DNA from 3 places in the Bradyrhizobium sp. B025 genome. Region 1 is predicted to be linked to each of the others. Evidence: predicted binding sites of a transcription regulator. Region 1 holds the regulator's gene; each other region holds the start of a gene.
The links. The regulator HrcA, encoded in region 1, represses chaperone genes, less so after heat shock. The targets are predictions, from matches to a motif close to GTTAGCACTCNCNNNNNGNGAGTGCTAAC.
Positions count from the first base shown of each region.

Region 2: the regulator HrcA is predicted to act here: its motif matches at 874-902, upstream of groES (co-chaperone GroES).
Region 3: the regulator HrcA is predicted to act here: its motif matches at 913-941, upstream of ACE10W_RS25165 (co-chaperone GroES).

Region 1 covers NZ_CP170150.1:11,871-14,136, forward strand. The annotation lists gene rph (ribonuclease PH) at 1-327, opposite strand, end outside; gene hrcA (heat-inducible transcriptional repressor HrcA) at 502-1,590, shown strand; gene grpE (nucleotide exchange factor GrpE) at 1,688-2,266, shown strand, end outside.
Region 2 covers NZ_CP170150.1:6,151,546-6,153,811, forward strand. The annotation lists gene ACE10W_RS29000 (ETC complex I subunit) at 1-93, shown strand, start outside; gene ACE10W_RS29005 (DUF2905 domain-containing protein) at 138-461, shown strand; gene ACE10W_RS29010 (hypothetical protein) at 541-744, opposite strand; gene groES (co-chaperone GroES) at 1,018-1,332, shown strand; gene groL (chaperonin GroEL) at 1,381-2,266, shown strand, end outside.
Region 3 covers NZ_CP170150.1:5,373,594-5,375,859, forward strand. The annotation lists gene ACE10W_RS25155 (tetratricopeptide repeat protein) at 1-310, shown strand, start outside; gene ACE10W_RS25160 (usg protein) at 319-606, opposite strand; gene ACE10W_RS25165 (co-chaperone GroES) at 984-1,298, shown strand; gene groL (chaperonin GroEL) at 1,341-2,266, shown strand, end outside.

The DNA.
Region 1 (2,266 bases):
CTCGCCGAGCGCTTCGAGATTGATGATGGTGCGAAGGGAGCGGCCGATCAGGCGCTGGATCTCGACGGTGCGGCCGCTCTGCTTGCCGGCGGAGGCCTCGCGGCGGGTGCGTTCCGAGGTCGCGCGCGGCAGCATGCCGTATTCGGCGGTGACCCAGCCGCGGCCCTGGCCCTTCAGCCACGGCGGCAGGCGGTCCTCCAGCGTGGCGGTGACCAGCACATGGGTGTCGCCGAATTTCACCAGGCAGGAGCCTTCCGCATATTTGACCACGCCGCGCTCCAGCGTCACGGGGCGCAATTCGTCGGGCGCACGGCGGCTTGGCCGCATGGGAAATCCTCCAAAACTCACGGGAATAGGCTGTTCGCGGTGCTTGTAGGTGGGGTGAGGGTGAGCGGCAAGGCCTTTTCGGTTTCCAAGCAACTGTCGAGCAAGTGCAAAACCACGCTTGTCAGGGGCCTCCCGGATGGCCAAATTATAAGCATCTGAGAGGAGTTGCTGTCTGTGGCCCATCACGATCCGATCCATCTGATCGCGCCGCGCGCAGGGCTCGCCCAGCTGAATGAGCGGTCCCGCGACATCTTTCGTCAAATTGTCGAAAGCTATCTCGCGACCGGCGAGCCGGTGGGCTCACGCAATATTTCCCGGCTGATCGCGATGCCGCTGTCGCCGGCCTCGGTTCGCAACGTCATGGCCGATCTGGAACAGCTCGGCCTGATCTATGCCCCGCATACGTCCGCCGGCCGGCTGCCGACGGAACTCGGCCTGCGCTTCTTCGTCGACGCCTTGATGCAGGTGGGTGACCTCAATGACGCCGAGCGGCAGTCGATCCAGAGCCAGCTCACCTCCGTCGGTCAGGCGCAGTCGGTCGAGGCGGCGCTGGACCAGGCGCTGACGCGGCTGTCGGGCCTGACCCGCGCCGCCGCGGTGGTGCTGACGCCGAAATCCAACGCGCGGCTGAAACACATCGAATTCGTCCGGCTGGAACCGGAAAAAGCGCTGGTGATCCTGGTCGGCGAGGACGGCCAGGTCGAAAACCGCGTGCTGACGCTGCCGCCCGGAGTTCCCTCCTCGGCGATCACCGAGGCCGGCAATTTCCTCAATTCGCGGATTCGCGGCCGCACCCTGGCCGAGGCGCGGCTCGAGCTCGAGACCGCGCTCGGGGAGGCCCGTGCCGAGCTCGATCAGCTGACGCAGAAGGTGATTTCGGCCGGGATCGCCAGCTGGTCCGGCGGCGAGAACGAGGACCGCCAGCTCATCGTCCGCGGCCACGCCAATCTGCTGGAAGATTTGCACGCGCTGGAGGATCTGGAGCGGGTCCGCCTCTTGTTCGACGACCTCGAGACCAAGCGCGGCGTCATCGACCTGCTCGGCCGGGCCGAGACCGCGGAAGGCGTGCGGATTTTCATCGGTTCGGAGAACAAGCTGTTCTCCTTGTCGGGCTCCTCGACCATCATCTCGCCCTATCGGGATGCCGCCGGCCACATCGTCGGCGTTTTGGGCGTTATCGGGCCGACACGGCTGAATTATGCCCGTGTGATCCCGACCGTGGACTACGCCGCCCGGATCGTCAGCCGCCTTCTGGGGGGCTGACCGGCGGCTGAGGCGATCACGGGCGCTTGATTTTCGGCGTCCGAAGCACGATATCCGGGCCAGAAAAATCCCTGAGACAAATTCGAAAAGAGAGCCGATGACCGATCGAGACCGGCAACCCGAAGACACGACCGCGCCGACCGGCGAGCCCGTGGTGTCGAAGCCCTACATCATGCCCGACGATCCCGAGCCGGGCTCGGTCGAGCTGTTGCAGAAGGAAGCCGCCGAGGCGCGCGACCGTATGCTGCGGACGCTGGCGGAGATGGAAAATCTGCGCAAGCGCACCACCAAGGAGGTCGCCGACGCCCGTCTCTACGGCATCACCGGCTTTGCCCGCGACGTGCTCGACATAGCCGACAACCTCCAGCGCGCGCTCGACGCGGTTCCCGCCGAGGCCCGCGCCGCGGCCGATCCCGGCCTGACCTCGCTGATCGAGGGCGTCGAGCTCACCGAGCGCTCGCTGCTCAACGCGCTGGAAAAGCACGGCGTGAAGAAGTTCGATCCGCAGGGTCAGAAGTTCGACCCGAACTTCCAGCAGGCGATGTTCGAAGTGCCTGATGCGTCGGTGCCCGCCGGTACGGTCGTGCAGGTCATGCAGGCCGGCTACACCATCGGCGAGCGCGTGCTGCGTCCGGCCCTCGTTGGGGTCGCCAAGGGCGGCGCGAAGGCTGCGTCC
Region 2 (2,266 bases), 2.8 Mb from region 1:
CATCTCCAGGAGGTGATCGACGCGCTACTCGATCTCGAGGAGCCGCAGATTACGGAAGCATCCTTCGAGCATGTCGACAGAAAGGCAAGCTGACTTCGAGCGCAGGTGGTCGGCCCGCTCACGGCGGGGCGCCTAACTTGGCAAAGGCCTATCGCACTCAAGCGGACGTGTTGAAGGCTAAGCGAAAGCAGGAAAAGAAGCGACGACGACCCAGGCATCTGAAATTGGCCTTTGATCTTCAAGCCGCAGGATCGGCAACAATGGCGCGCTTTCTGATTACTCTCGGCATTGTAAGTCTAATGGCCGGCCTGCTGTGGCCTTATCTCAGCCGGATCGGTCTGAGTCGGTTGCCCGGCGACGTCGTGATCGAACGGGAGAGTATGACGTTCTATTTCCCTTTGATGACATGTTTGCTTTTGAGCGCAGTGCTCAGCCTGGTCTATTGGGTCCTGAACCGCTGAAGAGCGCAGCCCAAGCGGAGCTTGGTCTGGCCATGCGTGCACCTCGCCGGTGCTTCTGGCACCGCGCCTCAGTTTGCCTTCATCTGAAATTGGCGATCGAATGGTGCTTCGCCGGCGCCATCTCCAAAGGACTCGATGCAGCGACTTGCGGGCTTGGCGGCTCAATCTCCGCCGGTTTTGACCCGTCGGACGAACCCAGAATGTACAGGAGGCCGGCGACCAACATGAGACCTGCGCACAGCACCGCCAGACCAGCAGTCACCACGTCGCGATAGTCGTCCATGTTCGTCGTTCTTGGCGGGTTCTACATTCGCTGACGCCTCAATCCGCAGTCAGCTCCGGAGCGAGGGCGATGAATGGAAGATCTCTTTCCAATTAACTGGTCGAGCCAAATCCGCCGTTCAAGACCGCGGTTGGCAGTCAGACGGCCGGAGTGACAAAAATTTTTAAAAGACCTCTTGAACGGCCGTTTTTCGGATCCTAGGTCGTTTTCGCCCGGGGGCCGGTTGCCCGGACCCGGTTTTTGGACATCGCTGAACTGACATGGAGGATGTGTATGCATTTCCGCCCGCTGCACGACCGCGTGCTTGTGCGCCGCATTGATGCCGAGGAAAAGACCGCCGGCGGCATCATCATTCCCGACACCGCAAAGGAGAAGCCGCAGGAAGGCGAGATCATCGCCGCGGGCTCCGGTGGCAGAAACGAGCAAGGCCAGTTGATCCCGATCGATGTCAAGCCGGGAGACCGCGTTTTGTTCGGCAAATGGTCGGGTACTGAAGTGAAGATCGACGGCCAGGACTACTTGATCATGAAGGAGAGCGATCTTCTGGGCGTGGTCGACAAGACCGGCTCGGTCAAGAAGGCCGCCTGAGCACAACTTGCGAAGCCGACAGTCATCGAGGAGAGAGGAGCAACGAACATGGCTGCCAAGGAAGTGAAATTCTCCACAGACGCCCGTGACCGGGTGTTGCGGGGAGTGGATACGCTGGCGAATGCGGTCAAGGTCACGCTCGGCCCCAAGGGGCGGAATGTCGTGATCGAGAAATCCTTCGGTGCGCCGCGCATCACCAAGGATGGCGTGACCGTCGCCAAGGAGATCGAACTGGAGGACAAGTTCGAGAACATGGGCGCGCAGATGGTGCGGGAGGTCGCCTCCAAGACGAGTGACCTCGCAGGCGACGGGACGACCACCGCGACCGTACTGGCCCAGGCCATCGTCAAGGAAGGCGCGAAATCCGTCGCCGCCGGCATGAACCCGATGGACCTCAAGCGCGGCATCGATCTGGCCGTAGAAGCCATCGTCAATGATTTGAAGGCGCACGCCAAAAAAGTCACCACCAACGAGGAGATCGCCCAGATCGCGACCATCTCGGCCAATGGCGATATTGAGATCGGCCGCTTTCTCGCCGACGCCATGCAGAAGGTCGGTAACGACGGGGTCATCACCGTCGAGGAGGCCAAGAGCCTCGATACCGAGCTCGAGGTGGTCGAAGGCATGCAGTTCGATCGCGGCTATGCGTCACCCTACTTCGTCACCAATGCCGAGAAGATGCGGGTCGAGTTCGAAGACCCCTACATCCTCATCCATGAGAAGAAGCTGTCGACCCTGCAGTCCATGCTGCCGCTGCTCGAAGCCGTCGTGCAGTCCGGCAAGCCGCTGCTCGTCGTTGCCGAGGATGTCGAAGGTGAAGCGCTCGCGACCCTCGTCGTCAACCGGCTGCGCGGCGGGTTGAAGGTCGCGGCCGTGAAGGCGCCCGGCTTCGGCGATCGCCGCAAGGCCATGCTGGAGGACATCGCGATCCTGA
Region 3 (2,266 bases), 3.6 Mb from region 1:
CGTCAGCACGTTGGAAGCCTTGCAGATGGGCGTGCCCGTGGTGGCGAAGCTCGGGAACAGTCTGCCCAGCCGTGCCGCCGGCTCCATCCTCACCGCGCTTGGCCTGCCGGACTGGGTTACGGACAGCGAGGAGGCATATGTCGACATCGCGGTGAGCCGCGCGACTGAGATCGACGACCTCGACAAATTGCGCCGCGAGTTGCCCGGACAGGTCAGGGCTGCGCCCGCCTGCAACCCGGTCGCCTACGCGCAAGCGGCGGACGAGGCCTATCGCGCGATGTGGAAGCGCTATTGCAGCAGCGACGCCTGATCGCTGCGTCAATGCAGCCTGAACACGCCGTCCACCGCACGTAGCTCGGCCGGCTTGATCAGCTTGGAATGCGCGACGGTGACCGAATAGAGGGGACCGTCGAGCTTTTGCTGCCAGAACGCCAGGAAATCGGTCAGCGCCGGGAATTTCGGGAAGAGATCGTAGTTCTGCCAGACATAGGTCTGAAGCAGCGAAGGATGATCCGGCATCCGATAGAGAATTTCAGCCGTCGTCAGCCCGTAACCCAGCACCTGTTTCCGGAAGTCGTCGGAAACAACCCCAACCCGCGAGACCATGCCAACCTCCTTTGCAGGAGCGCATTCAGGGTGGCTTGATCCGGCACGCTGCTTACGAGCCACCCGGTGGAGATGCGCTCACATGAGAGAAATGTGACGCAAACTGATAATCCATCTCAAGCCCAAAAGTTTAACAAGCTGTTGAAATTCAATGCGTTAGCAGCAGAGACGGCTCCGTGCTAATACGGTCCGGCGGACGGTTAACGATGGGAAAGAGATTCTGGCAGCCGGGCCTTCCGAGTGCTTATTTTTCTGCTAGAAGCCCTTGCCCCCGCAAAATTCCTGTCCTATTTCAGCCTCACCCGTGCTAGCACTCGCGGGCACAGACTGCTAACAATCTGAAATCATCAACCCGAGCAATTGCTTAGGAGGACTGCATGAAATTCCGTCCGCTTCACGACCGCGTCGTGGTCAAGCGCATCGACGCAGAAGAGAAGACCGCTGGCGGCATCATCATTCCCGACACTGCCAAGGAAAAGCCCTCCCAGGGCGAAGTCGTCGCCGTCGGCCCCGGTGGCCGCGACGAAGCCGGCAAGCTGATCCCGATCGACCTGAAGGTCGGCGACCGCGTGCTGTTCGGCAAGTGGTCCGGCACCGAGGTCAAGATCGACAGCGTCGATCTCTTGATCATGAAGGAAAGCGACATCATGGGCGTCCTCGACGTCCCCGCTTCCAAGAAGAAGGCGGCCTAAGAGCCCCCTCTCGCCCCCAGCCAACCTCAAGGAAAAATCCAGATGGCAGCTAAAGAAGTCAAATTCTCGGTTGATGCGCGCGACAAGATGCTGCGCGGCGTCGACATTCTCGCCAACGCGGTGAAGGTCACGCTCGGTCCGAAGGGCCGCAACGTCGTGCTCGACAAGTCGTTCGGCGCTCCCCGCATCACCAAGGACGGCGTTACCGTCGCCAAGGAGATCGAGCTCGAGGACAAGTTCGAGAACATGGGCGCGCAGATGGTGCGCGAAGTCGCCTCCAAGTCCGCTGATGCGGCCGGCGACGGCACCACCACCGCGACCGTGCTCGCCCAGGCGATCGTGCGCGAAGGCGCCAAGTCGGTTGCCGCCGGCATGAACCCGATGGACCTCAAGCGCGGTATCGACCTCGCGGTCGAAGCCGTCGTTGCGGACCTCGTCAAAAACTCCAAGAAGGTCACCTCGAACGACGAGATCGCCCAGGTCGGCACCATCTCGGCCAACGGCGACGCGGAGATCGGCAAGTTCCTGGCCGACGCCATGAAGAAGGTCGGCAACGAGGGTGTCATCACCGTCGAGGAAGCCAAGTCGCTCGAGACCGAGCTCGACGTCGTCGAGGGTATGCAGTTCGACCGCGGCTACATCTCGCCCTACTTCGTCACCAACGCCGACAAGATGCGCGTTGAGATGGACGACGCCTACATCCTCATCAACGAGAAGAAGCTCTCCTCGCTGAACGAGCTGCTGCCGCTGCTCGAGGCCGTGGTGCAGACCGGCAAGCCGCTGGTCATCGTCGCCGAGGACGTCGAGGGTGAAGCCCTCGCGACCCTGGTCGTGAACCGTCTCCGCGGCGGCCTGAAGGTCGCGGCCGTCAAGGCTCCGGGCTTCGGCGATCGCCGCAAGGCCATGCTGCAGGACATCGCGATCCTAACCGGCGGCCAGGCGATCTCGGAAGACCTCGGCATCAAGCT